3 regions of the Arthrobacter sp. OAP107 genome follow, and region 2 is predicted to be linked to each of the others. Evidence: riboswitches for the same ligand, from Rfam matches in the RefSeq annotation. Region 2 holds a riboswitch; each other region holds the start of a gene.
The links. Region 2 has a riboswitch for cyclic di-AMP ahead of ABIE00_RS24045 (LysM peptidoglycan-binding domain-containing protein). Riboswitches for the same ligand answer to the same signal wherever they lie in the genome.

Region 1 (10,141 bases), 870 kb from region 2:
CCGGGAGGCGTTCGGGCCTGCCCAGGGACTGCACGGGGCAACTTTTGTGGCAGAGGTGACGTTCCGCCGTCGTGCCCTCAACGACGACGCCATCGTGCTGGACATCGGCGCTGCGGGCGGCATGATCGAGGAAGTCCTGGCCGGCCTCAACTACCGCAACCTGGACGAGCACCCGGACTTCGCCGGGAAACTGAGCACCACGGAGGCACTGGCGCAGTACATCGCAGGCGCTGTCGCGGAGCGCCTGCGTGACGATAACGACGGCCGGGAACTCGCCGGCCTGGACGTCACTCTGCGGGAAAACCCGGATGCCTGGGCGAGCTTTTCCCTCGAGTTCGACCACCGCTGACCGCCATGCCGTCCCCGCCGCCGGCCATCCGGCTCCTGGTTCCCGGAAACATCCGCCACAACTCAGGCGGCAACGTCTACAACACCGCCCTGGCGCAGGGCCTCGAGCACCTGGGTGCCGAGGTGACCATCCAGCCGGTCGCCGGCTACTGGCCGGTAGGCAGCAAGGAGGAACGACGGCGGCTGGCCGGCCTGCTCACGACGGGAACCACGGCAGGAACCGCCACCGTCACCATCGTTGACGGTCTGGTCGCCTCCGGCGCCCCTGACGCGATGGAGGCGGCCGCCGCCGCCGGCCACGCGCCATGGGTCCTGCTGCACATGCCCCTCGACGAACACCCGGACCTGGAAGTCCGGGCACTCCGGGCGGCTGCCGGCGTGATCTGCACCAGCGGTTCGGCCGCCGCCGAGATTACCCGGCGGCACGGCCTGGCCGGCATCCGCGCGGCGCTGCCCGGAACGGAACGAGGCCAGGTGGCCGCCGGATCCGAACCGCCGCGCCTGCTTGCCGTGGCGGCACTGCTGCCGAATAAGGACCAGCTGATCCTCCTCGGCGCGCTGGCCCTGCTGCAGGACCTCGAGTGGACGGCAGCCCTCGTCGGCTCGGACACGGCGGACACCGATTACGCCCGCCAGGTCGCAGCGGCGGTAGAACAACACGGGCTGGGCGGCCGGGTGGAGCTCCCGGGCGAACTGACCGGCGAAGCGCTGGAACAGCAGTGGCACGCCGCCGATCTCAGCCTGCTGATCTCCAAGGTGGAGGCATTCGGCATGGCTGTCACCGAGTCGGTGGCCCGCGGGGTGCCGGTCATCGTCCGGGCCGGCACCGGGGCGGTGGAGGCGCTGGGACTGGGGGCGGAACCAGTTCCAGGGACTCCCGAAGGTGCGGAGCCCGCCCTGCCCGGCGCCGTCGTCGAACTCGAAGACTCTGCCGAAGGAAACCCCAAACCGCTGGCGATCCTGCTGCGCAGCTGGCTCACGGACCCCGCGTTACGCGCCGAATGGCGCCGGCGCGCCCTCGCCGGCCGGGATCTCCTGCCCGGCTGGGACGCCACTGCCCGGCAGGTGCACGGCCACGTGGCGCCGGAAGCATCGCCGGGAGGCCATTCCTCGCAACCGCTCGCTGATGGAGAATGAGGCATGACCAGCCACGTCCCGTCTGCCGCCACCCTGGAATCTGCCTCCGCCCTCACCCCGGAGCTGCTCCGTGCCTGGGCCTGGCACCGGCAGGAGCTGGACGGCACGCTCGACGGCCGCACGTCCCAGGAGGTGCTCGCCGCGGCGGGCTGGGCGAGGTCGGTGGGCGGCGCCAACCCGTACCTCACCCTCTTCGCCCGCGCCGGACTCCGCCGGGACCAGGTGGACACGGACGTCCGCGAACTCCGGATCCACGAACTGCCCACCGCCCGCGGCTGCACCTACGTGCTGGGCCGGGAGGACTTCGACTGGGCGCTAAGCCTGGGCAAAAACGCTGAAGAGGCCTTCCGGGTACTGGCCAGGCTTGGCGTCGACCGCGGCGAGATCACGCTGCTGGAGGAACAGATCCTGCATGTCCTCGGCGAGGCGGACGGTCCGCTGGACCCGCGGCAGCTCAAGGATGAGCTGGGGGAGTCGGTCCGGAACCTGGGCGAGGAAGGCAAGAAGAAAGGGGCCGCCACCACGCTGCCCACAGCTCTGGGGCTGCTGCAGGCGGATGGCCGGATCCGGCGCGTTCCGGTCAACGGGCGGCTGGACCAGCAGCGCTACGCCTACACGCTGTGGGGCCTGCCGCCCAGCCGGCTCGGTCCCGAAGGTGCCCGCGAGGAACTGATCCGCCGCTACCTCGGCTGGACCGGCGGCGCCACCATCAAGCAATCCCAGTGGTTCACCGGCTTCACCCTTACTGACAGCAAGGCGGCGCTCGCCGCCGTCGGGGCCGTGGAGGTTCCCACCGCCGCCGGCGACGTGCTCTGGATGCTGCCGGCCGACGTCGAACGCCTCGCCGACTTCAGCCCGCCGGAAGGCGAACAGATCCAATTGCTGGCCGGCACCGATTCGCTCGTGCTGCATCGCCGGAACGCGGGTGACCTCTTTGCCGACGAGGACAGGGACCGGAAGCTGCTGAACACCACCCTGGCGCTGCAGGCGGACCTGCCGGACCACCCCATCTTTGACCGCGGCCGGATCATCGGACTCTGGCAGTATGATCCCGGCAACGAAAGGATCGCGGCGTGGCTCTTTGCGGGCCGGACGCCCGCCGTCGACCGGCGCATCGCCGAGGTCGAGGCGTGGATTCGGGAGGACCTGGGCGACTTCCGCTCCTTCAGCCTGGACTCGCCCGCGTCCCGGCAGGAACGGATCGACGCACTGGACGCCGCCGGCTAACCGGCCGGGTCAGTTGGGCTTACTCCCGGTGCGGTGGGCGGCGAAGAACTCCCGCAGCAGCACCCCGCATTCCTCCTCCTGCACGCCGGCGTAGACCTCCACCCAGTGGTTCAGGCGCCGCTCGCGCAGAATGTCGAACACGGAGCCCGCGGCCCCCGCTTTCTCATCCCACGCACCGAACACCACGCGGTGGATCCGGGCCAGGACGATCGCTCCGGCGCACATGGCGCACGGTTCCAGGGTCACCACCAGCGTGCAGTCCTCCAGCCGCCAGCCATCGCCGCTGCCGCCGTCCAGAGCCGCGCGTTCCCGCAGCCGCGCGGCGGCCTGGCGGATGGCCACCACCTCGGCGTGCGCGGTGGGGTCCCCGAGGGCCTCGCGCTCGTTCCGGCCGGTGCCCAGGACCGATCCGTCCGGACCGATCACGACGGCGCCGATCGGCACATCCTCGGTAGTCAGGGCCCGCCGGGCTTCTTGGAGGGCAAGGCCCATCCATTCCAGGTGTTGCGGATCTGCCGGGGCCATGGGTCAATGATAGTTTCGAAGGGTACTTACCAACGGACAAGGCAAGCGCCGGGAGTAACGATGAAGTCCCTGACTGAACGGTACGGCAGGTGGCTGGGGCCCTACGCGGCCCTGTGGATCACCCTCGTCATCGGCGGCTTCCTGGTGGTTGTCCTGACGCTCCTCAGCGCCGAGGTATACGACAGCGTCGTGGACCAGAACGGCGTCTCGGGACTGGACAAGCCTGCCCTCCAGCTGGCCAAGGAGTACCGGAACCCCGGCCTCGACTCGGCCGTCACGGCCTTCACGAACATCGGCGGCGGTATCGGCATGCCCATCCTGGCGAGCATCCTCGTTGCCTGGCTGATCTACGTCAGCCGCAGCTGGCGGCCGCTCATCCTGGTCGGCGGCGCTGCGGCGGTCTCCGTCACCGCCACCAGTGTGGGCAAGACCCTGCTGGGCCGCACCCGTCCTGACCACATCGACGCCGTTCCGCCCTTCGAGTTCTCGCCCTCCTTCCCCAGCGGGCACACGCTGAACACCACCGTGGTGATCGGCATCGTGGTGTATCTGGTGTGCCTGCAGTTCCGGAAAACCTCCGCGCGGACGTGGGTGATCATCGCGGGGGCAGTGTTCATTCTCGCCATGGGACTGAGCCGCGTGTTCCTCGGCCACCACTGGCTGACGGACGTGATGGCCGCCTGGCTGATCGGGACGGCCTGGGTTGCCGTGGTGATCCTGGCCCACCGGCTGTTCCATGTCGTACGCCGGCGGGAGCACGCGGGCCCCGCGCCCACATTCGAGCATCCGGCCCATCTCAAGGACAGCAAAGCCGAGCGGGCGGAGCGTCTCCAGGGGACTCCCGGTGCCGGGTCAGGAGCCGGAAACCGGGGCGGGGAGCCAAGCCCCGGGTGATAGTTTTGACCCATGCGCACACTCCTCGTGGACCATCCCCTGGTCGCCCACAAGCTCACCGTCCTGCGGGATAAGAACACCCCCTCGCCGGTCTTCCGCCAGCTCACCGAGGAACTGGTCACGCTGCTCGCCTACGAGGCCACCCGCGACGTCCGCACCCAGCCAGTCACCATCGAAACCCCGGTGGCCACCACGGTGGGCACCGCGTTCACCAAGCCCACCCCTCTGGTGGTCCCCATCCTGCGCGCCGGGCTGGGCATGCTGGAGGGCATGACCAAACTGGTCCCCACCGCCGAAGTGGGTTTCCTGGGCATGGCCCGCGACGAGGAAACCCTGGACATCATCACCTACGCCGAGCGGCTGCCGGACAACCTTTCGGGCCGGCAGATCTTCGTTCTGGACCCCATGCTCGCCACCGGCGGTACTCTGCGTGAGGCCATCAAGTTCCTGTTCAAGCGCGGCGCCGCCGATGTCACCTGCATCTGTCTGCTGGCCGCGCCGGAGGGCCTGGCCAAGCTGGAGGAGGAACTCCAGGACGCCAACGTCACTATCGTCCTCGCCTCCATCGACGAGAAGCTGAACGAGAAGGCCTACATCGTGCCGGGCCTGGGCGACGCCGGCGACCGGCTCTACGGCATCGCCGGCTAAACCACACCACAGTCCCGCACCACACCCAAAGTTCGCCGCCGGAGGTCTTCCGGAGGGCAGTGCGCCCCGGTTAGCCTGTGCACCATGGACTGGAAACTTGAACTCGTGTTCGTCCCCGTGTCCGATGTGGACCGCGCCAAGGACTTCTACGTCAACAAGGTCGGTTTCAACGCCGACTACGACGAGCGGCCCATGGACGGCCTGCGCTTCGTCCAGCTGACCCCGCCTGGCTCGGGCTGCTCGATCGCCATCGGGGAGGGCCTCAACGATGCCCCTCCGGGCACGGCTCCCAGCCTTCAGCTGGTGGTCAGCGACATCAACAAAGCCCACGACCAGCTCAAGGCGAACGGCGTGGACGTCAGTGACGTGGACGTCCAGGACTGGGGCCACTTCGTCTACTTCGCCGACCCGGACGGCAACAAATGGGCAGTGCAGTACCTGCCCAACCGGCCGAACGGCTGAACCCGAACAGCGCGTCTGGGGACAGGATGAGGCAGGATGGAAGGCATGAGCTTTCCTGCCGAGTCCGCCACCATCACGCTGACAGCCCGTGCCGTCCTGTTCGACATGGACGGCACGCTCGTTGATTCCACAGCCATCGTGGAGCGCGTGTGGACCGAATTTGCCGGGCGCTACGGCCTTGATATCGCCGAAATCCTCCGCACCTCCCATGGAGTGCAGGCGCTGGATACGGTCCGCCGCTTCGCTCCGGAGGGCGCCGATATCCACGCGCTGGCCGCCGAGCTGGGACGCATGGAACTGACCGAGACCGACGGCATTGTCGCGGTGCCGGGGGCGCTGCAGCTGCTGGAGTCGCTGCCGGCCGACGCCGTGGCCCTGGTGACGTCGGCTTCGCGCGACCTCGCCACCGTCCGGATGGCGGCGGCCGGGGTGGAGCTTCCGGCGGCGGTGATCACCTCCGAGGACGTGTCCCGCGGCAAGCCGCACCCCGAGGGCTACCTGCTTGGCGCGTCCCTGCTCGGGGCCGACCCCGCGGAAGCAGTCGTGTTCGAGGACGCTCCCGCCGGCATCGCCGCAGGAGTCGCCGCCGGCATCCGGACCGTCGCGGTGGGCCCGAACACCGGCGTCCTTCCCGACGGCGTGCTTCACATTCCGGACTACACCTCCGTGTCCGCGTCGGTGGAAACCGGCGAGGACGGGCGCCCGGCGATCTCCCTGCGCCTGTAGCCCCGCGCGTCCAGCCCAGAGGCCGCACGGACAGGCCCCGTCAGGACAGATCGTAGACCGTGGCGCCGCCGACGGTTTCGGCTGGTGCCCAGGAGGCCGCCCATGCCGCACCCTCGGCCGCCGAATCCGCCCGGGGTACGGGTGGAGTTTGCCGTGCCGGGATTCGCGAGCGTGCCCGGCCCGGCCAGCGTTCCCTGCCGGCCAAAGTTACCCAGCCCGGCGAAGTTGCCGCGGGTTCCCGTTGCGGCCGGTCCGGCGCTGACGATCGCACCGGAATGCGCAGTTGCCGCGGTGGTGAGGGAGTGGGCCAGCGGCGCGGCGAGTGCCGCGGCAACAGCGGCAGCCGCCGTCTTGCGCCGCAGCGCCTTGCCAGCCCCGCCGGAAGGCGCGAACGGGAGCAGCAGCAGGACCACGGCCTCCAGCGCGGAGACCAGAACCAGCCAGCGGAGCCAAGGGACATAGGCAGGGGAGCGGCCCAGCAGCTGGAAGGCCACGGCGCCGGCGGCTGCCACCGCTGCGGCGAGCGGCACCGCCGCTGCCGGCAGGGAACGGCGCTGCCAGAGCAGGACGCCGCCGAGGCCCGCGAGGCCGGCGATTCCCGGTGCCAGGGCCACCATGTAGTACGGATGGATGATGCCGGCCATGAAGCTGAACGTCAGCCCGGTGACCACCACCCACAGGCCCCAGATCACCGCCGAGGCCCGGACAGCATCCGTCCGCGGAGCCCGCCTGCCGATCCACAGCAGGGCGCCGGCGAGGATCAGGACGGACGGCAGCGGCCTTGAGCGTGCCGTCGGTGCTCGCGTTGTCCGCAACCGTGATCCGGAACGAGTGCGTGAAGGTGCCTCGCAGGTAGGCGTGGAGCCGGCGCAGGCACTCCCCCAGGTCGCGCTCCTCGTTGTAGACCGGGATGGTCACGTCCAGGACCGGTACCGCGGTGGAGGTGTCGATGGGCGACCGCCGCGTGTGCTTGATGAGGGTGTGCACCGGGGCGTGTCCGGCCGCGCCGGCTCCATGGGGCGAGTGCGGCTGGAGGTGCAGCGGTGGGTGCGGCTGGGTTCCGGAGTCCTGGTCAGTGATGGTCATGCACCAACAGTGGCGGCCGCTGTTATGAGGGTTTTAGGGCGAAGCTGTGCAGGGGCTGTGGAAGTATTTCGGTTGCGTTTTCCGAACGGCGGCGGCCGCATTTCTGCACCTCTTTTTCCGCCGCGGGAAGCCTGGGACAGCAAAAGGGCCCCGGATCCTGGCGGATCAGGGGCCCTGGCGCTCAAGCCGGGCGCCCTAAAGCGGTGCAGAAATGCTCGCCGTCAGCCGGTCCGGCCGCGGCAACCGGTCAGTACCAGTTGTGGGCGAGGTGCCAGTTCAGCGCGCCACACGGGGAGTCGTAGCGCTCCTTGATGTAGTCCAGGCCCCACTTGATCTGGGTGCGGTAGTTGGTGCGGTAGTCCGCCCCGGCGGTCGCCATCTTCTCGGCGGGCAGTGACTGCACGATGCCGTAGGCGCCGCTGCTCGCGTTGGTGGCCGTCGTGCGCCATTCCGATTCCTTGGTCCAGAGCCGCTTCAGGCACTGCATCTGGTCTGCGGACCAGCCGAAGGAGCCCAGCTTGCTGGCCGCGTAGGCCTGGGCGCCGGCGGGATCGTTCAGGGCAACAGGCGCAGCGGCCTTCGCGGGAGCGACCTTGGCGGCCACCTTGACGGCGGGCGCGGCCTTGGCAGCCGGAGCGGCCTTCGGTGCAGCTTTGGTGACTGCCTTCGGAGCCGCAGCCTTGGTGGCCTTGGGGGCAGCCTTGGCGGTGGCTTTGGTGGCTGACTGCGGTGCGATGGACGCCGCGGACGGGGCCGGGAAGGCGGAGATCAGCGTTCTGTCGAAGCTCAGCGTCTGCCCGGCGTCAGCGATGGCCGCGGCCGGCTCGGCGGCGGAAGGCGTAGCCTGGTCGGCCGCGTGGCCGGCAGCGCCGACGCCGATGAGTACGGCGGCGGCAGTAGTCAGGACGGCTGCCCGGCGCCCGAAGGACGGAAGGCCTGCCGCGAAACGGCCAAGGCCAGTCTTAGGCTTGGCAGGCTCGGCGCGGTGACGGGAAATCTTGGTGCCGGACTGCTTGGAGGCGCGTTCAGGGCGCGCCTGAGTCTTAAATTCAGACATGGTGGATTGCCTCTCAACACCTGCGGAGTTAGCTGTCGGGTTCGGATGAGGTCATCCGGCCGCACGGAAAATTCACGTGTCGGCTTCACCCCAAGGGCTGATGCGGAAAGCCCGGGACTCTGGTTCCCCCGCCTCTGCCTGATCTAAGCGGAATCCGGGAAGCGGCAGAGCTGGGCGTCAATCCGGACATGCGGCTCTAGTGGCGGCCGCACGCTATCGACGGTACAGGAGGCTTTTGATTAAGTCACATTTAGGTAACGGGAGTCATGGCGTCGGCGCGGCGCCTTGCGCGGGCAGCCGGACGGCAAATTCCGTCCGGCCGTGCCGGGACGTGACCTCCACCGTGCCGCCGTGCGCTTCCACGATTGACTGCACGATGGACAGGCCCAGCCCGCTGGTTCCCTCTGCCGAGGCCACCCCCGGTTCTCCCTGCGAAGCCCCTGGTTCTCCCCGCGAATCCGCGGTATGGAGGGCCGTGCCCGCGGTTGCTCCCACGGCGGCGGAGCCCATCGCCGCTGCGGATGCAGGCGCCAGGGGTGACTGAACCGGTGTCGCACGTGAGGCGTCTGCGCGGGCGAAGCGCGCGAAGACCTTGTCCACGAATTCGGGCGGGATGCCGGCGCCGTCGTCCGTGACAGTAATCACAGCGCTGCCGTCGGCCGAACGCATCACTCCGGTCGTCACCGTAGTGCCGGGCGGGGTGTGCTTGCGGGCATTGGAGAGCAGGTTCACGAGGACCTGGTGCAGCTGGGAGGCATCGCCCCGGACGGACACCGGTTCCTCGGGAAGGTCGAGGTGCCACGCCCGGTCCGGCGCCATGACTTTCTCGTCGCTGACCGTCTCGATCACGAGCTGCGTGAGGTCGACATCGCTGAGCTTGAGCGGCTGGCCCTCGTCGAGCCGGGCGAGCAGCAGGAGATCCTCCACCAGCGCGGTCATGCGCTCCGACTGGCTCTGCACGCGTGCAAGCGAGCGCTGGCCGTCCAGGGTGAACTTTTCCGTCATGCGCATCAGCTCGGTGTAGCCGCGGATGGCCGTGAGCGGCGTCCGGAGCTCGTGCGAGGCGTCCGCCACGAACTGCCGCACCTTCATTTCGCTTTCCTGCCGCGCTTCCAGCGCGTTGGAGACGTTGTCCAGCATCTGGTTCAGGGCGTGCCCCACACTGCCCACTTCGGTTCCGGGATGGGCGTTCGACGGCGGGACGCGGACGGCGAGTGCCACCTCGCCGGCATCCAACGGCAGGCGCGACACCTGCGTGGCCACCTCGGAGAGCTGCTCCAGCGGCTTCATGGTGCGGCGGATGAGCACCGTCCCGGCCAGACCGATCAGCACGAGTCCGCCCAGCGAGACGATGGTGATGGTCCAGACCAGCGACGTCAGGGTGCTCTGCTTCTCGGCCACGGGAAGCCCGGTCACCATGACGTCGCCATAGGGCGTCTGGGCGGCAACAAGACGGTAGGCCCCGGTGGACAGGGTGCGGTCGACGGGGATGCCGTCGCGGCGGAGCTCCAGGAGGGTCTGGTTGTCGGCGGCCGAGAGCGGTTTGCGGGTGGCATCCGATGCCAGGAAGCCGGCGCTGACCTGCCCGGACTGGATCCTGGCCACGAGGGTGCCCACCCGCTGGCCCCGGCCTTCGAGGGGGTCGGGCCTGTTGCCCGCGGAACCGAGCGGTGGGCGGCCAAAGTCCCGGGCCCTGTCAGCGGCTCCGGTGAGTTGATCGTCGAGCTGACGGGTCAGGAAGGAGTCCATTGAGGCGTAGCTGAAGAGGCCGATAGCAGCGCAAATGGCCACCAGAAGCGCCATGGCGACGAGGACCAGACGGGTGCGCAGGTGCCAGGTACCGGGCTTCAGCCAGCTTCGGCGCTGGGTACGGACTGCACCGGAAAGGTTTGCCACGGCCTACTCTGCCGGCTTGATGACGTAACCCGCGCCGCGGACCGTGTGGATCATCGGCGGGTGCACGGCATCCACTTTCTTGCGCAGATAGGAGATGTACAGCTCCACGATGTTGGCCTGGCCGCCGAAGTCGTA
Region 2 (10,141 bases):
ACGCTGCCGCCGCACCGAAAGTAATTTCGGTGCGGCGGGGTGGGTCAGGACAACACGGGTTCCAGATCCTTCTTTTCGTCCACAATGGGGATGTTCTTCGGGGCGGCCGCCCTGACGAACCTTGGTCCGGCCGGGCCGAACGCGTCCGCCGGTTCTGGGAAGAGCCACAGCACCGCGGGGTAGAGAACTGCCGCCAGGCCGATCGAAACGGGGATACTCAGGTCCACTCCAGCGGCGAGATTGCCGAGAGCACCGACGAACTGGTTCGGAACGTTCACGAACATGATTCCCATGACCGCAGAGAAGATCCAGACGCCCATGGCGCGCCAGTTCCACCCGCGGTTGAACCAGTACCGGCCGCCCACCTGGCGGCGGTTAAAGACCTGGAGGGAGTCGGCGTCGTACCATCCCCGCCGCGTCACGTACCCGATCATCATCATGATCATCCACGGAGCAGTACAGGTGATGATGAGCACCGCGAAGGTGGAGATGCTCTGCACAATGTTGAAGGCGAAGCGGCCCACAAAGATGAAGACGATCGCGATGGACCCGATGAACAGGGTGGCCTGGACGCGGGAGAACCTGGGAAAGACGCTGGAGAAGTCGAGGCCCGTTCCGTAGAGCGCGGTGGTGCCGGTGGACATTCCGCCCACCAGGGCAATGAGGCATACCGGCAGGAAATACCAGGCAGGGGAAACGGCCAGGAGGCCCACGTAATCAGAGTTTTCAAAGAACGACGGCGCCTCCGAGGCAATGATGGTCGCGGTGACCAGCCCGAAGCCAAACGGCACCAGAGTGGCTACCTGGGCGAGAAAAGCGGCAGCCATGACCTTTCGCTTTGGCGTTTCAGCCGGGATGTATCGGGACCAGTCGCCCAGGAAGGCGCCGAAGGAGATCGGGTTGGACATGACGATCAGTGCCGATCCTATGAAGGACGGCCAGAACAGCGCATTGGTGGCAGCATCCGCCGCCTGTCCGAACGTTCCGGCGTAGGAAGCGTCGAACGAACCCGCGAATGCAAAGATGCCAAGCAGGAAGAGCAGGGACGCGGCGACCACTGCGATCTTGTTGACCCAGAGCATGAAACGGAACCCGTAGATGCACACGGTCAGGATCAGGACAGCGAAGACGCCATAGGCGAGGCTTAGCGTCACGGCATTTTGGGGCAGACCCACCAGGCGGCTCGCACCGCCTACCAGCGCGTCCCCTGAGCTCCACACGGAGATGGAGAAGAATGCGAACGCCGTCAGGAGTGACAGGAAGGACCCCACGACACGGCCGTGCACGCCCAGGTGCCCGGAGGACGAGACGGCATTGTTCATCCCATTGGTCGGGCCGAAGACAGCCATCGGGCAAAGTATCAGGCCGCCGACGACGACGCCCAGGACCGTGGCCAGCAGTGCGTCCTTGAAGGACAGCCCAAAGAGAATGGGAAAGGATCCCAGGACCACCGTGGCGAACGTGTTTGCACCGCCAAACACCAGCCGGAAGAGGTCAAGCGGTTTCGCCGTCCTGTCGGCGGCGGGAATCGGTTCGATGCCGTGCTTTTCGACTTCGGTCACTGCAGGGGCTTTGGAATCATTGGTCATGAGATTGCCTTCTGGCTGGCAGGCGCCGGAGAAAGATGCTCGTGAACGGCGAGCACGCTGCCTGACTTCGCCCTCGTGAAAATGATGGTCTCCCTCTCGTGGAGGGTCTCTTTGGTGCCGGCAACGTCGATGACGGTTTCGACATCGTGGCTGAACACGGCACTGTCGCCGGCGATCCGAATGTGCGCGTTGGAGCTGGCGCATCCTGCAACCCGCCAGCCGTCCTCCACCCAGTTCTGCCACAGGTCGCGGTATTCCCCGCGCGAGCTGAGGCGGTTCGGTTCAGAATGGAAGATGAAAGTCGCATCAGGCGCGAAACAGTCGAAGTAGCCGTCTGTATCGGTGGCCGCGAAGGCGGTCATCAGCCTCTTCGCTGCTGCCTCAACCTCGGCGGTGGTCATGGCGGTGGTGATCAGGTCCACGGGAACTCACTCTCGGCGTTGCTTGCAAAGTTTCAGCCGCGACGTGTTCCAGCTCACATCCGGTCAGGCTGCCAGTTAACCCGACTAGGTATCCTCTGGTCAACATTTGTTGCTTGAGGGTGACTTTTGTTGCGTGCTCCTCGGCGATCGGCTGGCAAATAAACGCCGCAGCGGCGGGTGCCGATGCACCCGCCGCTGCTGTATGAACCGTTTCGCCTGTTAGGCGTCCACGCGCCGCTTAGGCGTTCACCCGCACGTAAGTTGAGCCGGTGAGCCACCAGGCCGGGTGCACGATGGTTTCGTTGACACCGTTCATGCCGCTGCTGATGGCCTGCCCTCCGCCGATGTAGACACCGACGTGTCCGCCGCTGATCATCAGGTCGCCGGGCTGCGGTGCCGAAACCGGAGTGCCGTACTGGTAGAACTGCGCGGGCGCAAGGTCGCCGACGGACTTGCCGACGGACCGCAGGGCCTGTTCCACCAGGACGGTGCAGTCCTGGGTCGCACCGAGCTGTGCCCGGGCCGAGGCCACAATGGCTCCGCCCACGCCGCTGGCGGCGGGGGCGGTCGATGCTGCCGGGGTTATCGACGCGGAGGCGTTGTAGATTCCCATGCCGGCGGGCTCGGGGACGGCCGGGGCTGCCGGTGCGGCCGGAACGGCAGGTGCGGCCGGAACTTCGGGTACTGCGGGAGCTGCCGGAGCGGCAGGTACCGCGGGGGCTGCAGCTGCGCCCGGCCCCGGGATGAGGATCTGGTTGCCGGGATAAATAATCGACGCCAGTGACAGGCCGTTCTCTGCGAGCAGCGCATCGAGGTTGACGCCGTGGCGTGCCGCGATGGCCCCGAGGGTATCGCCGGGCACTACTGTGTGCGATGCTCCGGCCACAGCAGATCCGGCGTCTGCCGGGGCAGGGACTGCCGGCGCGGCCTGGGCCGGAGCGGCGAGCGCCTGGCCGGCGACTGACTGCACGGCGGCAGCGGCCGGGGCCGTGGCGGACTGGGCTGCACCGCCCGCCGGAGTCTCGGGCGCGTAGGCGCCTGCGTGGGCGGGTGCCCCGGCTCCGAAGAGGAGACCGGAAGCGACGGCGGCGGCGGCCGCCGGCTTGGCGACTGAGGCGGCATTGGACCTGAGGGAAAATTGCAGGCCCTGCAGGGCGACGGACGTGGTTGGGGTGGCGCGATGGCGCGCGGGCGTGGACTTACGTGACATGGTGATGTGCCTCTCCCATGCCTGCGGGGTTAGCTGTCGGGTTCGGGTGGGAGTCACCCGGTCCTGCCCGCTGCTTAGGCGGTGCGTCTGGACTTAACCCCTAGGCCTTGATGCGCAAGGCCGGTACTAACGTGGTTCCCCCGTCCCTGCCAGCTGTCATAGCGAACGGATCCCGGTCAGCGGCAGGGCTCGGCATTCTGCCCGGGAATGCCCTGAGCGGAACCAGGGCACCGGCCGAGGCTATCGCACATCCGCACCAAAAGTCACATTTGGGTAACGGCGGGAACATGGAAGAGCTTGGCATGGGTGCAGCTGCCAACACCCTACAGGGCCTTCACCGCACTCAGCACCTTTGTCAGGGATTCCTTGGCGTCGCCAAACAGCAGCGTGGTCTGCGGCTCGAACATCAGGTCGTTCTCGATCCCGGCGAACCCCGGCCGCATGGAGCGCTTGAGGAACACCACCTGGCGCGCATCCGCCACCTCGAGGATCGGCATCCCGTAGATCGGCGAGCCCGCGGTGGTCTTCGCGGCGGGGTTCACCACATCGTTCGCGCCCACCACCAGCGCGACGTCGGCGGTGCGGAATTCGGAGTTGATCTCGCCCATTTCCTTGAGTGATTCGTAGGGCACATTGGCCTCGGCGAGGAGCACGTTCATGTGCCCGGGCATGCGGCCCGCCACGGGATGGATGGCGAAGTCCACGCGGATTCCCCGGGATTCCAGGGCCAGTGCCAGCTCTGCCGCGGTGTGCTGACCCTGGGCTACGGCCAGCCCGTAGCCGGGAACGATGATGACGCGCTGAGCATAGCCCAGCAGCACCGCCACGTCCTCCGCGCTCGACGAGCGGACCGGACGGTCGCTCACCGCGGTGGATCCCGCCGTCGAACCTCCCCGGAAGGCGCCGAACAGGATGCCGGCTACGCTGCGGCCCATGGCCGCGGCCATCGCCCGGGTGAGGATGGTGCCCGACGCGCCCACCAGCGTACCGGCCACCACCAGGAGCACGTTTCCCAGCACCAGACCGGACGCGGCAACGGCCAGGCCGGTGAACGCGTTGAGCAGCGAGATGACGATCGGCACATCGGCGCCGCCCACCGGCAGCACCAGCAGCACGCCTGCCACCAGGCCCAGCAGCAGGAGCAGCAACGCCAGGACGAGCGACCCTCCCGTCACGACGGCGACTGCGGCACCAACCGCGGCGAGCAGCACCGCCCCCATGAGCACCGGCAGCCCGGGGAACACCACGGGGCGGGTGGTCATGAGCTCCTGCAGCTTCGCGAACGTCACGGCTGAGCCGGCGAAGGAGACCGCGCCCACCAGCAGGGTGAAGACGACTGCGACGCGCACCCAGGCGTCCTCGGCATGCGGCAGTTCCAGCAGCGCCACGAGCGCGGCGGCGCCGCCGCCCACACCGTTGAAGAGGGCGACGAGCTGCGGCATCTGGGTCATCTTGACGCGCCTGGCCACGGGGGCGGCCACACCGGAACCGACGACGATGGCACCCAGGATCAGGGGGACGTTGTCCAGCCGGGTCGAGAAAAAGACGGTCACGACGGCGACCAGCGCACCGAAGGCGCCGATCAGGTTGCCGCGGCGGGCCGTACGCGGCGAGTTCAGGCCCTTCAGGGCCAGGATGAAGAAGACAGCGGCCGCGAGGTAGAGCAGGGCAGTGACGTTGGGGTCGAGGAGGGTCACCGCGTGGCCTCCGTGTTCTCCTTGGTTTCACTCTGGGTCGCATTCCGAGCCGGTTTATCTGGTTTATCCGGTTTGCGGCCGCGGAACATCTCAAGCATGCGGTCGGTCACCACGAAGCCGCCCACCAGGTTCGCCGTGGCAAGAACGACGGCGAGCAGCGCCACCGCGAGGACCCAGGGGTGCGTGGCCTGGCCGGCGACGATGATGGCGCCCACCAGGATGATCCCGTGGATCGCGTTGGCGCCGGACATCAGGGGCGTATGCAGTGTGCTGGAAACCTTGGACACCACTTCGAAGCCGACAAACACCGCAAGCACGGTGATGGTCAGCAGGCTGATGCCGTCCATCAGACCACCCCTTCGTTTTCCGACGCCGTCACTGGGTCTTCCGCCATCTCGTCTGCGAGTTCGCTGCCTGTCCCGTCGGCCATGTCCCCTGGCGCGTCGGCTGATGCATCTCCCGGCGCGTGCCCGCCGGCGAGTGCGGCGAGAGCCTCGGCCGTCGGCGGATGCCGCACCACGCCGTCGTGTGTCAGGCAGGCACCCGCTATCACGTCGTCGTCGAAGTCCGGGAGTACCGTCCCGTCCCTGGTCATCAGGGCCAGCAGGTTCGCAACGTTCTTTGCGTAGAGCCGGGAGGCGTCCGTGGGCATGGCGGACGGCGCGTCCTTGAGGCCGACGACGGCGACGGTCCCCTTGCCGTCGGCGGTGGGGACGTGGATGTCCCGGCCGGGGACGGACCCCTCGACGTTGCCGCCTGACTCCGCGGCGAGGTCGACGACGACCGATCCCGGGCGCATGCCCTGCACCATTTCACGGGTCACGAGGAGCGGTGCGTGCCTGCCGGGGACGGCCGCGGTGGTGATCAATACGTCGGCGTCGGCGACATGCGGCGCCAGCAGCTGGCGCTGCAGGGCGCCGCGGTCGGCGCTGAGTTCGCGGGCGTACCCGCCGGCTGCCTCGGCCGTCTCCAGGTCCAGTTTGATGAAGGTGCCGCCCATGGACGTGACTTCTTCCGCCGAGGACGGCCGGATGTCATTGGCAGAGACGCGGGCGCCGAGCCGCTTCGCCGTTCCGATCGCCTGCAGCCCGGCCACGCCGACGCCGAGAACCAGCACCCGCGCCGGCGGGACGGTCCCGGCGGCCGTCATGTACAGCGGGAAAAAGCGGGGCAGGCGGATGGCGGCTTCGAGGACGCAGCGGTAGCCGGCCACGAGGGCCTGCGAGGAGAGGGCGTCCATGGACTGGGCCCGGGAGATGCGCGGCACGAGCTCCAGCGCGAAGGACGTGACCCCGCCTTCGGCGAGCGCCCTCACGGTGGCGAGTTCGGACGACGGCGAGGCCAGCCCCACGGTAACGGCACCTCGCCTCAGGGCTGTCGCCGTCGGAAGTTCCAGCGGACGGACGTGCACCAGGATATCCAGCCCGGCGGGATCGAGGTCGGGGACGATCTGGGCACCTGCCTGGCGGTATTCGTCGTCGGCATGCCCGGCGGAGACACCCGCCCGGGATTCGACCAGCACCTCCAGGCCCAGTTCCGCCAGCTGCTTTACGGTTTCCGGCGTCGCAGCGACCCGCCGTTCGCCTTCCCGGCGCTCCCGCGCTATGCCCAGCTTCACCCGCCACGTCCTTCCAACGGGTGCAGCGGCCCCTGCTCCCTGGAATTTCCGGGCCTTGGGGCCCGGACGGACGGAGCGGCGCTGCTGCACGTAGTTGGCTAGAGTCTATGGCCCACGGGCGCGTGGCGGGAGGGTGCTACCGCCCGCTGGAGAAGTCTGACGAAATGCGCTCTGCCGTGGCGACGATTTCCTTCCGCACAGACTCGAGGTAAGCCTGGGGGTCCGGCTTCGCGGCCACCGACTGTGCCTGCAGAGATACGTTGACGGCTGCCACGACTTTGCGGCCGTGGTAAACCGGCGCGGCCACGGACATCAGCCCCAGTTCGAGCTCCTGGTCCAGCAGGCACCAGCCTTGGGCCCGGACTTTGTCGAGGACGGCCAACAGCTCTTTCACCGTGCCGACCGCGCGCGGGGTGAGCGGTTTGATCTCAGCCGCCGCCAGGTATTCCTTCAGCTGTTCCGGGGGGAGCCCGGCGAGCAGGACCCTCCCCATCGACGTCGCATAGGCGGGGAACCTGGTGCCCACGGTGATGCCGATCGTCATAATCCGGCGGGTGGTTACCCTGGCGATGTAGGCGATGTCGGTCCCGTCCAGCACCGCCGCCGACGTCGACTCCCCCAGTTTCAGCGACAGCTCTTCAAGGTGCGGCTGGGCCAGCTGCGGCAGGGATAGCCCGGAAAGGTAGGCGTAGCCGAGCTGCAGGACCTGGGCTGTGAGCGCGAAGGTCTTGCCGTCGGTCCTGACGTAGCCCAGCTCCACCAGGGTGTGCAGGAACCGCCGGGCCGTGGCACGCGTAAGGTCCGTGCGGGCGGCGACCTCGGTGAGCGTCATGTCGGCATGCTCGGTGTCGAACGCGCGGATGACCGCGAGGCCACGCGCCAGGGACTGCACGTACTGGTCGCTCGCCGCCGGCGTCCCTTCCTTCCGCGGGCGGCCCGCCCGGGGCGTGGTCCCTGCTGCTGCGTCGGTCATGGTTACCAATCCTAATCGGCGCGAACGGACACTTCCGGACCCGCCCGAAGCGCGGGTTACTGCTCGACGGCGGGGGCTGCTGTGAGGGGGACGGGGACCAGGGCCTGGAGTTCTTCGAGGGTGCAGCCGAAGGTTTCGCGGACCTTCACACCGTCGGGCCCGGTGAGGAACACGGCCTTGTCGGTGTAGACGCGGGTGACGCAGCCGACGCCGGTGAGCGGGTAGGTGCAGGATTCCACGATCTTGGAGGCGCCTTCGCGGGTCAGGAGTGTCATCATCACGAACACGTCCTTGGCACCGGTGGCCAGGTCCATCGCGCCGCCCACGGCCGGGATCGCGTCGGGAGCCCCGGTGTGCCAGTTGGCGAGGTCACCGGTCGCGGAGACCTGGAACGCGCCCAGGACGCAGATGTCCAGGTGCCCGCCGCGCATGATCGCGAACGAGTCGGCGTGGTGGAAGTAGGACGCCCCGGGGAGTTCGGTGACGGGGATCTTGCCGGCGTTGATGAGGTCCTCATCGATCTGGTCCCCATCGGCGACCGGGCCCATGCCGAGCATGCCGTTCTCGGTGTGGAGCGTGATGTTCTGCTCGGGCACGAGGTAGTTCGAGACCAGGGTGGGCTGGCCGATGCCCAGGTTCACGAAGGAACCGGGGGCGATGTCGCGGGCCACGAGGCGGGCGAGGTCGTCCCGGCCCAGCGGGGTTTCGGACGTCTGGATGGACGTTTCGACAAGGCTCATCTCAGGCCACCTGTTCTGCGGTGCCGGCGGCGGCACCGCTGGACTCAATACGGACGATGCTGTTGACGTAAATGCCGGGGGTCACGACGTTCTCCGGGTCCAGCGCACCGGTGGGCACGATCTCGGAGACCTGCACGATCGTGTATTTCGCGGCGGCGGCCATGATCGGACCGAAGTTCCGGGCCGTCTTGCGGTAGACCAGGTTCCCGACACGGTCGGCCTTCAGCGCCTTGATCAGCGCCACGTCGGCGTGGATCGGTGTTTCGAACACCTGGCCGCGGCCGTCGATGATGCGGGTTTCCTTGCCCTCGGCCAGCATGGTGCCGTACCCGGTGGGGGTGAAGAACCCGCCGATCCCGGCCCCGGCCGCGCGGATCCGCTCGGCCAGGTTGCCCTGCGGCACCAGCTCCAGTTCGATCTGCCCGGCCTTGTACTTGGCGTCGAAGTGCCAGGAGTCGGACTGCCGAGGGAAGGAGCAGATCATCTTCTTCACCCGGCCTTCCTTGATCAGCAGCGCCAGGCCCTGGTCGCCCTGGCCGGCGTTGTTGTTCACCACGGTCAGGTCCGTGGCCCCGGACTCCAGCAGCGCGTCGATCAGTTCGAACGGCTGGCCGGCGTTGCCGAACCCGCCGATCATCACGGTGGAACCGTCCCTCACGGCCGAGACGGCCGCCCCGGCCGTGTCAACGAAATTCAGCATCGCCTACGCCTTTCCATTAGTAGCAGCCACGTTTTCGAGCACGACGGCCAGGCCCTGGCCGACGCCGATGCAGATCGCTGCGACACCCCAGCGCTGCCCGGAGGCCTGCAGGGACCGGGCGAGGGTGCCCAGGATCCGGGTGCCGGACGCACCCAGCGGGTGGCCCATCGCGATCGCGCCGCCGTGGCGGTTCACGATTGCTGGGTCGATGCCCCAGGCGTTGATGCACGCCAGGGACTGCGCGGCGAACGCTTCGTTAAGTTCGACGGCGCCCACCTGGTCCCAGCCGATGCCCGCCTTCTCCAGGGCCTTGTTCGCCGCCTCCACCGGGGCGAACCCGAAGAACTGCGGGTCGTTGCCGTGCGCACCGCGCCCGGCGATGCGGGCCAAAGGTTCCAGGCCCAGGATCGAGGAAGCGGTCTCGGACCCGATCCACGCCGCGGACGCGCCGTCGGACAGCGGCGAGGCGTTCCCGGCGGTGACTGTGCCGCCCTCAACGCCAGCAGCTTCAGGCCGGAACACCGTCTTCAGCCCGGCCAGCTTCTCCGCCGACGACCCCGGGCGGATGCCCTCATCACGGACCAGGTCCGTGCCCGGAACCGGGGCCACCAGGTTGTCGTAGAACCCCTCGTCCCACGCCGCCGCGGAGAGGTTGTGCGAAGCCGCGGCGAACTCGTCCTGCGCTTCCCGGGTCACCCCGTACTTTTCACGCAAACGCTCGGTGGCCTCACCCAGGGAGATGGTCCACTCCTTGGGCATCGCCTTGTTCACCAGGCGCCAGCCCAGCGTGGTGGACGCCAGCGTCATGTCCCCGGCCGGGTACGGCTTCTCCGTCTTGGGCAGCACCCACGGGGCCCGCGACATCGACTCCGCCCCGCCCACCAGGACCAGGTCGGCGTCGCCGGCGTTGATCTGCCGGGACGCGATGATCGCCGCGTCCAGCGACGAACCGCAGAGCCTGTTCACCGTCGTCCCCGGGATCGAGACCGGCAGCCCGGCCAGCAGCGTGCCCATCCGGGCAATGTTGCGGTTCTCCTCGCCCGCGCCGTTGGCGTTGCCGAACACCACCTCATCAATCCGCTCAACATCCAACCGCGGCGCCCGGCGAACGGACTCACCAATCACATGCGCGGCAAGATCATCGGGACGGACCCCAGCGAGACCGGAGCCGAACTTACCGAACGGCGTGCGT
Region 3 (10,141 bases), 1.0 Mb from region 2:
AGCAGGAACTCCCTCCTGCCTTCGCCAAGCAGGGCTGCGGACGCCTCGCTGATGAGCGCCTCCAGTCCCGTGGCGATGGCGGCGTAGTTGCGTTCGGCGTCCTGGTGCACCCAGGCGATGGCACTGCCGGGCAGGATGTCGTGGAACTGCTGCAGCAGGACCAGCTGCCACAGCCGCTTCAGTTCGGCCGCGGGGTAGGTGTACTGCCCGCCGGAGCGGACAGCCGCGGTGGCGCACCACAGCTCAGCCTCGCGGAGGAGGTGCTCGGACCGGCGGTTGCCCTGCTTGGTCCTGGCCTGGCTGGTGTAGGTGCCGCGGTGCAGCTCCAGGTACATCTCCCCCACCCACACGGGCAGCGCTGTGTACTCGGCCTCGGCCTGTTCAAAGAAGCTGCGCGGCGCACCGATCCGGACCTTCGGCGAGCCTTCCAGATCGGCTGCGCGGTGCGCGGCGGCCAGCATCTCCCGCGTAGGTCCGCCGCCGCCGTCGCCGTAGCCGAACGGGACGAGCGAGCTGGCGCCGTAGCCGTGGTCCCGGTAGTTGCGCTCGGCGTGCGCCAGGTCACGGCCGCTGAGCTCGGAGTTGTAGGTGTCCACCGGCGGGAAGTGCGTGAAGAGGCGGGTGCCGTCGATGCCTTCCCAGTTGAACGTGTGGTGCGGCATCCGGTTGATCTGGTTCCAGGAGATTTTCTGGGTGAGGAACCAGCGGCTGCCGGCGGCCTTGACGATCTGGGGCATGGCCGCGGAGTACCCGAAGGAATCCGGGAGCCAGGCTTCCCTGCACTCGACGTCGAATTCGCTGAGGAAGAAGCTTTTGCCTTCCACGAACTGCCGGGCCATCGCCTCACCGCCTGGCATGTTGGTGTCGGATTCCACCCACATGCCGCCCACGGGGATGAACTGGCCGGACTTCACCTTCTCCCGGATGCGTTCGAAGAGCTCCGGATAGAATTCCTTGATCCAGGCGAGCTGCTGGGCCGAGGAGCAGGAGAACACGAAGTCCGGGTCCTCGTCCATGAGGGCCACCACGTTGGAGAAGGTCCGGGCACATTTGCGCACGGTCTCCCGAACGGGCCACAGCCAGGCGGAGTCGATGTGTGCGTGGCCGGTGGCGAACAGCTGGTGGGCGGAGGCGTAGGCGGGTCTGGCCAGGACCTCGGCCAGCGCTGCCCGCCCGGCGGGCGCAGTACCCGGGACGTCGTCCGGGTCCATGGTGTCCATCATGCGTTCGAGGGCACGGAGGATCTCGTGCCGGCGCGGCAGTTCGGTGGGGAGCTCGTGCATGAGCCCGCTGAGCGTCAGCACGTCCTGCTGAAGCTCCCACACGGCGCGGTTCAGCTCGGCGATGGCGATGCTGCCGAGCCGGTACTGCGGCTCATTGCCCGCTGTGGCCTTGTCCCCGTACGGAGTGGGCGCGAAGCTCCAGCCTTGGGCGACGTCGGGATTGGCTGCCGCCTCCACATAGAAGTCTACGGCCAGGCCGCTGCCCAGCAGCTTCAGCGTGATGTGCTGGTTGCGGGGTGAGATGGCCTTGATGATGCTGCCGTCCGGCCGCCACGCGATCCCTTCGCACTGGAAGCCGGGGATCTCGGTGGTGAACCCGAGGTCCACCACGATCTCCACTTCGGTATCGGGCGCCGTTCCCCAGGCGTCCGGCACCTCTCCCTGGAGCCGCAGCCACTTCGTGCTCCACGCGCGTCCCCACGCAGCACCGCGTTCCTGCGGGACGAACTCCTGGCGCAGCGCCTCCAGGACCGGGACGGGTTCATCCGGAACGTCCCAGCTGCTGAGCTCCAGGGGCACGCTGCGCCCGTAGATGGCGGGGGTGATCCGTTCGCGGAGAAAGCGGTCCAGGCGGACTTCCGTGATCCGGCGGTCGTCATGCAATGTGTACCTCTTTAGTACGTGAAAGCAGAAGCGGGGTGTGCTGGCTTTCGTGCGGGCATGGGCGTGCCGGTCAGCTTTGCGTCCAGGCAGTTCAGTTGCCTTCTGAGCGGATCAACGCATCCATTCGATGGATAAAATCTACTGCCTTGACACCCGGCCGCCAAGGGGCCACGCCCCTATCGCGGCACCGATGCAGACGTGGCAATGCGGCCGGAGCCTGCGTAGACGTTCAGGCTGGTTCCCCGGCTGAAACCGGCAAGCGTGACGCCGGTGGACTCGGCAAGCTCCACCGCCAGGCTCGAGGGCGCGCTGACCGCGGCAAGCACCGGGATGCCGGCCAGTGCGGCTTTCTGGACGAGCTCGAAGGAGGCGCGTCCGGATACCTGGAGCACGGTATTGCTGAGCGGCAGCCTGCGTTCCCGGAGAGCCCAGCCAACCACTTTGTCCACCGCGTTGTGCCGCCCCACGTCCTCGCGCAGGCACAGCAGCTCCGCACCGCCGTCGTCATCAATCCTGAACAGTCCGGCCGCGTGCACTCCCCCGGTCACCTCAAAGACGGCCTGCGCCTCGCGCAGCTTGTCCGGCAGGGAGGCAAGTGATTCGACCGGAACGGTGAGCCGGTCGGCGGCGGGGTTGAAGTGCGAGGACTTCGTCACTGATTCGATGGAGTCCGTGCCGCAGATCCCGCACGAGCTGGAGGTGTAGACGTGCCGGCCCGTGTCCGGCAGGGGCACATCGGGCCGCAGCTGGGCCTCGACCACGTTGAACGTCTGGACCCCGTTTTCGTCCTCGCCGGCACAGAACCTGAGCGAAATCAGCTGGTCGGCATCCCAGATGACGCCCTCGGAGACGAGGAAACCTGCCACGAGGTCGAAGTCGTCCCCCGGCGTGCGCATGGTGACGGAGAAGGACAGGCTGCCGAGCCGGATCTCAAGAGGTTCTTCCACCGCGAGCACGTCCTCCCGGTGCCGGACCGGAAATTCCAATGCTGCCGCCGAGCCGTCCAGGACGTAGCGGTGTACCTTGCGTCTTTGCGTTACACGGCCCATGAGAGACTCCGCGCTGAGTGGCTGTTCATGCCTCCATCATTGCATCTCCGCCGGGCACGCAGTTCAATCAAGCAGGGCGCTCCAGTCCACGGGCCCGTTTTGGGCTGCCTGCTTGGCGGAGGTCCGGGAGGCGGACTTCCGCGCCGGGCTCTTGGGTTTGGATTCGGCGGCTTTGGGTTCGGGGATGTCCGGGCCCCAGGGCAGCGCGAACGCCGGCACCATCTCGCCCAGCTGGACGCCGTGCGGCGGCACCACGAGGACGCCGTCGGCCGATGCCAGTCCGCGCATCATGCCGGGGCCGGTGTGCTGCGCGGGCGAGGCCATGCCGTACAGGAGCCGGAAGGGCATCAGCCGGGTGCGGCCGGGGTCGGGTTCGATCATGGTGCCGCAGGGAACTTCCCGGACCGGCGGCAACTGGCCATGTCCGAGGGCGGCCAGGAGCGGAGCGCCCACCGTGGACAGAGCCATCATCGCGGCCAGCGGGTTCCCCGGCAGCCCCAGCACGAAGCGCCCGTCCGGCAGTTCGGCGAGGACGGCGGGGTGTCCCGGCCGCATTGCCACGCCGTCGATGACCAGCCGTCCGCCGAGTTCAGCCACGGCTCGCCGAAAGTGATCGGTACCGGAACGGCCGGTGCCGCCGGTGGTGATAACGACGTCGGCCGGCAGGTTCAGGGCCTCGGGGATGCCTGAGTCTTCGAGGCCCGCCAGCCATTCCGTATAGCTGTCGCCGATGCGGGCCTGTTCACGGCACAGGCCGCCCAGCATTTCCACCACCGTGGCCAGCTGTGGCCCGAACGTGTCCCGCACCCGCCCGGGCCCGGGCAGTCCCTGCTCGATCACTTCGGAGCCGGTCAGCAGCAGCTTCACCACCGGCTTGCCGACGACCTCCACCTCGTCGTACCCGGCCAGGGCGGCGAGGGCCACGTGGGCGGGGTTAAGCACGACGCCGGCCCTGACCAGCACGTCGCCGGCGGCCGCCTCCTCTGCGGCTTTCCGGATGTGCTGGCCGTTCCTCGGTTCGCCGGGGCGGGCGGCGCCGCCCAGCGTAAGGACGGGGAGCCCGTCGTCGTCCGTGGAGATCACACCGCTCTCGGTGCGGAGCACCGCCTTGGCGCCGGAGGGAATGAGTCCGCCCGTTACGATCACGCTCGCCTGGTGCGGCGCCAGCCGCTGCCCGGGCTCGGCCAGGATCCACGGACCGCTTCCATTAACTGCCCAGCCGTCCATGGCGGAGGACGCATAGTGCGGCATGTCCTGGTGGGCGGTGATGTCCGTGGCCAGGGTCCTGCCCACGGCCTCGCGCAAGGGAACTGGTGCCGCCGGGATCGGGGAGGCACAGTCGAAGGCGGCCTGCCGGGCCTCCGCCCACGTGTGCGCCAGGTGCTTGGCATGCGGGTCCGGCTCCCCCGGTGCTTCCTGCTCAGGCTGCCCGTCCGGCTTGCCCGCGGCGGCGGGACCGGCGCCTGATGCGGGGTCGGTGTCAGGCGCGGGTTCGCCGACGGTGCGTTCGGCCGAAACAGTTCCGTCGCCGGCAGCAGTGGCGTCCCCTCCAGGGGTTTCCGCTGCGGAGGCGTGTGGGTCGTCGTCGGAGCGGTGCTCGGGCGCGGCTGTCATTCCCCCGGAGTCCCGCTGGGCACCGAAGTTCCGGCGGGCGTCGAGGTTTCAGCGGAGCCGGCCGGGGAACCTGCCGCCGCCAGGGCCTCGTCGGCCGCATAGGATTTCGCAACGTTACGGGCCACGTTCATGGCGCTTTGCATGGCGTCGACGTCCGGGGCCCGGCCCGCAGCGCACTTAAGGCCGGTGGCGAGCCCCGCTATGAAAGTAGTAAGCGGTGCGGCCGGACGCACCACGGAGTGCGCAGCCACTCCCGCAACGGACAGCACCTCGTTGATGTCCACGTCCACATCCTCGAGCTCAAAGGCCCGCAGCAGCAGACGGCACCATTCCTCAAGCGTCTCGTCCTGGCTTTTCATGCCTGCCTCCATATTCATGGCTGTCCGGAAGGCGGGTCATTGCTCCCGGACAGCTACTCCCAACGCGGCCGCATCGTCCCAGGTGTCCACGTCATCCGTGGAGCCGGCAGGGACAACCACAGCCTGCACGTCAAGACTAGCAAGGAGGGCGAAGACTGACCCGTGCGCCAGGGCGTTACGTGCGGCGGCATCCTGCACGGCGCGTTCCAGCGCAGCTGTGCTATAAAAACCCGCCAGCGGCTGCTGGCGGCCGTCCGCGGATGCCGCCATAACGCCGTCAGCGCCTGCGCCCGGAAGGGCTTCCAGCAGAGCGCCGACAGCATCGCCCACGCGCGGCATGTCGCACGCCAGAACCAGGACCAAGTCCGACCGGCCTGCGCTCCGGAGCGCGGCAAGCCCGGCGGCGATTGCCGCCGCCGGCCCCGCAAAGGGCGGGTCCTCACGCGTGCTGAGAACACCACCGGGAAGGCCGCCTGTCTCAGGTCCCACCACAACAGTGTGCCGGGCACCCGCTGCTGCCGTAAGCGAGCGCTCGAGGAGGGTGGCGCCGTCGAACATCAGGGCAGACTTGGGTGAGCCGCCCAGTCGCGAGGAGCGGCCGCCGGCCAGGATTATTGCGTCAAAGTCCACACACCCAGCGTAATGCGGCGATGCTCAGGCGGGCATCAGGCTGCTCTTTCCGGAAGCAGGAACGGGTCCCACGCCGGCGTGGGCTTCTCCAGCTCCTTGATCTGCCACATGGTGCCTACCGGTGGAGCCGGATCGAACCGGAGCTTCCAGCCCATTTCACTGGGCGTGTGGTCACCCTTGACGTTGTTGCAGCGGAGGCAGGCCGCAACCAGGTTCTCCCAGGACATCGGCACCGCCCCGGGATTTCGGCTGGACATGGTCTATGGTGTGGGCTGCCTTGCCGCAGTAGGCGCACCGGTGGCCGTCGCGGCGAAGCACGCCGCGCCTGCTCACCGCGGTGATCATGTTGTACCGGGGGCGGATGTAGCGGTTAAGGAGAATCACGGACGGACGGCCCATGATGTCCTGGGGCCCGACAACAGGATCGTCGCCTTCGGCCACCACGCTTGCCTTTCCGGTGAGCACAAGGACCAGCGCCCGGCGGAAGGTCACTACCGCCAGCGGTTCATATCCAGCATTCAGAACGAGTGTGCGCATGCACATACCTCTTCACGGCCGCACCCGGCAGAGGCGCGAGGGCCGGCTGCCCTCTGCATGTCCGGGCTATGGATCGACACCATAAGAGTAAACACTCACTAGGCAGATGAGCGAATCGAACACAAGCATCGTCGTGGCGTGTCACCAAAAATTCATGTGGGCGCAAGCAAAAAAGGACCCCCGCCAGCTGGCAGGGGTCCCTTCCGTAATGCTTTGGTGTCTTAGCCGCCGACGCGGATGAAGACCGGGCCGGAGCCGACGTTCACGCTGAACAGTGCGGTGGTTCCGCCGTTCCAGCCGCCGTGGACGGCCATGCCGTTGCCGACGTACACAGCGATGTGGGCCAGGCCCATGCCGCCGTTCTGGTAGTAGGCGAGGTCGCCCGGCCGGGCTTCAGCAGCGCTCACGGTGCGGCCGAGGGACAGGTAACCTGCCGGCCAGCCGTGGTAGTGGATGCCCACGGCGGCGAGTGCGTTGGTGGCCAGCGCGGTGCAGTCCTGCGAGACGCCCAGCTGTGCGTAGGCAGCAGCGGCGATGGCAGCGCCCTTGCCGCTGGCGGCAGTGGTCTTCGGCGCTGCCGGGGCAGCGGTCTCAACGGCGGCGGTGGCCTGGACTGCCGGTGCGGCGTCAGCAGCCGGAGCAGCGTCAACGGCGGGAGCGGCTTCCTGGACCTTTACGACGGGCTTCGGGGCCTCGACGACGGGAGCCGGAGCGGTGGAGACAGCAGGCTTCTCGTAGGAGATGGCGATGCTGGAAGCGGCCGAGATGGTGGTCGGCGCCGCGGCGGACTGGACTTCCAGCGTGGAAGCAGGAGCGGATTCGCGCTGGACGTTGGTCTCAGCAGCGTTGGCGGCGATGCCGCTGGTCAGGACAAGACCGGAAGCAGCAGCGATAACTGCGGCCTGGCGGCCCATGCCACCGGCGTTGTCGCCGACGGCCTTGGCAATGACAGCAAGCGAGCTGGTCTTGGTGACCTCGGCGCGGTGCCGTGCAATAGTCGCACGTGTAGTCATTAAAGTTTCTCTCTTTCGTGTTCCACGGACCGCGGTGGCAGGACGTGGGATATCGACGAGCCGGCATCTTGGGGGTAAGCCGGCCCGCCTCGAATCGGATTCTTAGCGAAGGGTGTAAAAAGCGGACGTGCCCGTTGCGGACACCGCGTGCAGGAGAGTGCCGTCCGCAGGGTTCAGCGCGCTGATCATCATGCCGTTGCCGACGTAGATGCCCACGTGGGCGCCGCCGTTCTGCATGACCAGGTCGCCGGGGGCAGGCGTCGAGGTGGGCTTCATGGCGTTCCACGCGTTGACGCGGGGAATGCTGATGCCAGCCTGAGCGTAAACCCACTGGGTGAAGCCGGAGCAGTCCCAGCCGCTGGGGGTGGTGCCGCCCCACACGTACGGGTGGCCGATGCCGGTGTACGCGATTGCAGCCAGTCCGGAAGCCGCGGCGGAGGCCGCACCATCGGTGGACTTGGCGGTGACGGCCGTGGCCGCACCGGTGCTTTCGTCGGCGGCCTGCCCTGCGCCGGCCGTCTGGCCCTCATCGTTCGACTGCGGAGCGATGGTTTCGGCGACCGGGGCCGCCACCGTCGTGACAGCAGGACGCTCGAACGAGACAGTGGCGGTGGGCGCGGCGGTCACAGCAAGCTGTGCGGCCTGGGATCCGGTCTCCGAGGAGGCGGAAACACCAATGTTGGCGTCGGCTGCGTTGGCAGGCATGCCAACGCTCAGGATGAGTCCTGAAGCAGCTGCGATAACAGCTGCCTGGCGACCTACTGTGCCGGCATTGGCGCTAACCGCCTTGGACACGGAGTCCAACGGGTTCATACGAACCGTTTGCGCGCGGTGGCGCGCGGCATTGTGGCGTGAAGACACGAAGGTAGCCTCTCCCAATGCCTGCGAGGTGAGCTGTCGGATTCGGATGGGAGTCACCCGGCCGCTCCGCTTCCTGGGAAGCTTTGCGACTTAACCCCAAGGCCTTCTTGCGAAGACCAAAATTGGTTCCCCCGCCCCTGCCAGACGATGTAATGCGAACGGACCTTGAGCGGTGGCAGAGTTAGGCAATCCACTCAAGAGCGTCAACTTCGGAAAAGTTGACGCGGTTTAGACGGTACAGCAGTTCGGAGCCAATGTCACATTCAGGTCACGGCGTGTCACAGGAATGAGAGTGCTCACTCGGGTAGGCCTAGAGCCAGCCCATGGGATCAACGACGTCCCCGTTGACCATCACCTCGAAGTGGAGGTGGCAGCCGGTGGAGGCGCCTGTGGTCCCGCTGAGGGCGATAACCTCGCCCCGGGTGACCTTCTGGCCAACCTGGACGCTGGAGGACGACAGGTGGTTGTACGTCGTCTCCAGGCCGTTGCCGTGATCGATCACGATGCGGTTTCCTCCGCCATACGGGTGCCACCCCGAGAAAGTGACTTTGCCGCTGGCTGCAGCAAGCACCTGGGTGCCGCACTCGGCGGCGAAGTCCTGGCCGCGGTGGAACTCGCCGGCGCCGCCGGTGATCGGACTCACCCGGTAACCGAACGGTGAGGACTTGACCAGCGTGGTCAGCGGTCCGCCCAGGGTGCCCACCGAGGCCGCACGGCTGATGCTGCCGGCCGACTGGGCGCTCAGGAGCTGCTTGAGCTTTCCGTCCGGGTCGCCGGTGGTGGAGACTGACGTGCGGCTGAAGTCGATCTTTGCCGCCGGTTCCGCCGAAACCTTCGGCTGCGCCAGTGAGGCAGCGGACGCCGATGCCCCGCCCTGCTCGCCGGCAGCCAGGACAGGGCTGGTGGCGGGGACAGTAACAGTCAGCAGGAGGCCGGTGGCCGCGAGGGCAACGCCGGCTTTCTGCCCAACGCCACTGGCCGAGGCGAAATCCGTAACCTGCCGCAACGGACCCCGGCGGCGGCGGCGCGCTTCGCGCTGGGCGTCCCGGGGACGGTCCGCGGCGTTGGCCTCCGCAAGGCGCGGCTCCGGAGCGGGACCAGTCGCGCGGCGGCGGCCCCGGGCATTCTGCATGGACAAGTACTGTTTCCTCTCTGGATAGCCTGCGGAGTTAGCTGTCGGATTCGGGTCAGAGAGTTCAGACCCGGTCCGCCATCACAAGCCATTCCGGCACAGGGGTATCCCCGGGAGGATTCCTTCTGCGGAAGAGACTTGCTGCTGCGGACTTCACCCCAAGGCTGTCAGAACAGCCGGTTGTGGTTCCCCCGCCCCTGCCAGTGGGTGACTCGTGCTGCTGATCTGCTGGCAGGGTTCGGCTCCAGATCAGGTAACGCTTTTGTATCGGCGTTGCCGTTTAACTATAGGCGATTAAAGAGCACGGTAATAATTCCGTTATATTCACTGTGCAAAAGTGGTGGGTCATCCTGCCTGCAGATGTCAGACAGGATACGGCTTCCGCGCCGCTGGACGATTAGGCGCCGGTCAAGGCTCCCTGGAGCTTAGTCCAGGCGCACAAACACGTGCGCAGCAACCTCCGGCGGCAGTTCAAGGGCACCCTCGAACCCCGGTACGCGGACAGAGATGTACTCCCCCACGCGTTCGAGCGAGACGGCGGCGCCGGGCCGGATCCCGCCTTCGTCCAACTGGAGCAGCAGCTCCGGCTCCACCTGGATGGGTTCTGCCAGGCGGCTGACGGTGACCTTGGATTCCGGGCCGTAGCCGGTCATGGCATCGAGCAGGTTCACCACCCCGTCCGAGAACGGGCGTGCAGGCTGCCCTCCGAGTGCGGCCAGGCCGGGAATCGGGTTGCCATAGGGAGATTCGGTGGGGTGATCGAGCATTTCATAGATCCGGCGCTCCACGCGCTCACTCATGACGTGTTCCCACCGGCAGGCCTCGTCGTGGACGTAGGCCCAGTCAAGGCCGATAACGTCAGCGAGCAGGCGCTCGGCGAGCCGGTGCTTGCGCATCACCTCGGTGGCGCGCTTCCGGCCCACTTCGGTCAGTTCCAGGTGGCGGTCGCCGGAGACGACGACGAGGCCGTCGCGTTCCATCCTGCCGATGGTCTGCGAAACAGTGGGGCCCGAGTGGCGGAGACGTTCGGCGATGCGTGCCCGAAGCGCCACGATGTTCT

Region 1: linked by a shared signal. The riboswitch ahead of ABIE00_RS19990 (aggregation-promoting factor C-terminal-like domain-containing protein) and the one ahead of ABIE00_RS24045 (LysM peptidoglycan-binding domain-containing protein) in region 2 are both predicted to bind cyclic di-AMP.
Region 3: linked by a shared signal. The riboswitch ahead of ABIE00_RS19305 (C40 family peptidase) and the one ahead of ABIE00_RS24045 (LysM peptidoglycan-binding domain-containing protein) in region 2 are both predicted to bind cyclic di-AMP.

The regions. Positions count from the first base shown of each region.
Region 1 is NZ_JBEPOK010000001.1:4,360,705-4,370,845, reverse strand. It holds gene ABIE00_RS20040 (6-pyruvoyl trahydropterin synthase family protein) at 1-349, shown strand, start outside; gene ABIE00_RS20035 (glycosyltransferase) at 355-1,485, shown strand; gene ABIE00_RS20030 (DNA glycosylase AlkZ-like family protein) at 1,489-2,712, shown strand; gene ABIE00_RS20025 (nucleoside deaminase) at 2,722-3,237, opposite strand; gene ABIE00_RS20020 (phosphatase PAP2 family protein) at 3,298-4,131, shown strand; gene upp (uracil phosphoribosyltransferase) at 4,144-4,779, shown strand; gene ABIE00_RS20010 (VOC family protein) at 4,864-5,241, shown strand; gene ABIE00_RS20005 (HAD-IA family hydrolase) at 5,287-5,967, shown strand; gene ABIE00_RS20000 (hypothetical protein) at 5,898-6,782, opposite strand; partial or broken gene ABIE00_RS19995 (glycosyltransferase family 2 protein) at 6,802-7,053, opposite strand; gene ABIE00_RS19990 (aggregation-promoting factor C-terminal-like domain-containing protein) at 7,301-8,110, opposite strand; cyclic di-AMP (ydaO/yuaA leader) riboswitch at 8,116-8,270, opposite strand; gene ABIE00_RS19985 (sensor histidine kinase) at 8,375-10,006, opposite strand; gene ABIE00_RS19980 (response regulator transcription factor) at 10,010-10,141, opposite strand, start outside.
Region 2 is NZ_JBEPOK010000001.1:5,227,991-5,238,131, reverse strand. It holds gene ABIE00_RS24060 (LysR family transcriptional regulator ArgP) at 1-24, shown strand, start outside; gene ABIE00_RS24055 (purine-cytosine permease family protein) at 45-1,589, opposite strand; gene ABIE00_RS24050 (YybH family protein) at 1,586-2,011, opposite strand; gene ABIE00_RS24045 (LysM peptidoglycan-binding domain-containing protein) at 2,250-3,221, opposite strand; cyclic di-AMP (ydaO/yuaA leader) riboswitch at 3,227-3,386, opposite strand; gene ABIE00_RS24040 (NAD(P)(+) transhydrogenase (Re/Si-specific) subunit beta) at 3,545-4,918, opposite strand; gene ABIE00_RS24035 (NAD(P) transhydrogenase subunit alpha part 2) at 4,915-5,265, opposite strand; gene ABIE00_RS24030 (Re/Si-specific NAD(P)(+) transhydrogenase subunit alpha) at 5,265-6,536, opposite strand; gene ABIE00_RS24025 (IclR family transcriptional regulator domain-containing protein) at 6,673-7,509, opposite strand; gene ABIE00_RS24020 (3-oxoacid CoA-transferase subunit B) at 7,566-8,249, opposite strand; gene ABIE00_RS24015 (3-oxoacid CoA-transferase subunit A) at 8,251-8,949, opposite strand; gene ABIE00_RS24010 (thiolase family protein) at 8,953-10,141, opposite strand, start outside.
Region 3 is NZ_JBEPOK010000001.1:4,207,709-4,217,849, forward strand. It holds gene ABIE00_RS19270 (alpha-mannosidase) at 1-1,886, opposite strand, end outside; gene fdhD (formate dehydrogenase accessory sulfurtransferase FdhD) at 2,063-2,935, opposite strand; gene ABIE00_RS19280 (molybdopterin molybdotransferase MoeA) at 2,999-4,549, opposite strand; gene ABIE00_RS19285 (DUF6457 domain-containing protein) at 4,546-4,908, opposite strand; gene mobA (molybdenum cofactor guanylyltransferase) at 4,945-5,538, opposite strand; partial or broken gene ABIE00_RS19295 (HNH endonuclease) at 5,574-6,075, opposite strand; gene ABIE00_RS19300 (NlpC/P60 family protein) at 6,297-7,088, opposite strand; gene ABIE00_RS19305 (C40 family peptidase) at 7,191-7,901, opposite strand; cyclic di-AMP (ydaO/yuaA leader) riboswitch at 7,954-8,123, opposite strand; gene ABIE00_RS19310 (M23 family metallopeptidase) at 8,260-9,081, opposite strand; cyclic di-AMP (ydaO/yuaA leader) riboswitch at 9,093-9,335, opposite strand; gene ABIE00_RS19315 (iron-dependent transcriptional repressor DtxR) at 9,507-10,141, opposite strand, start outside.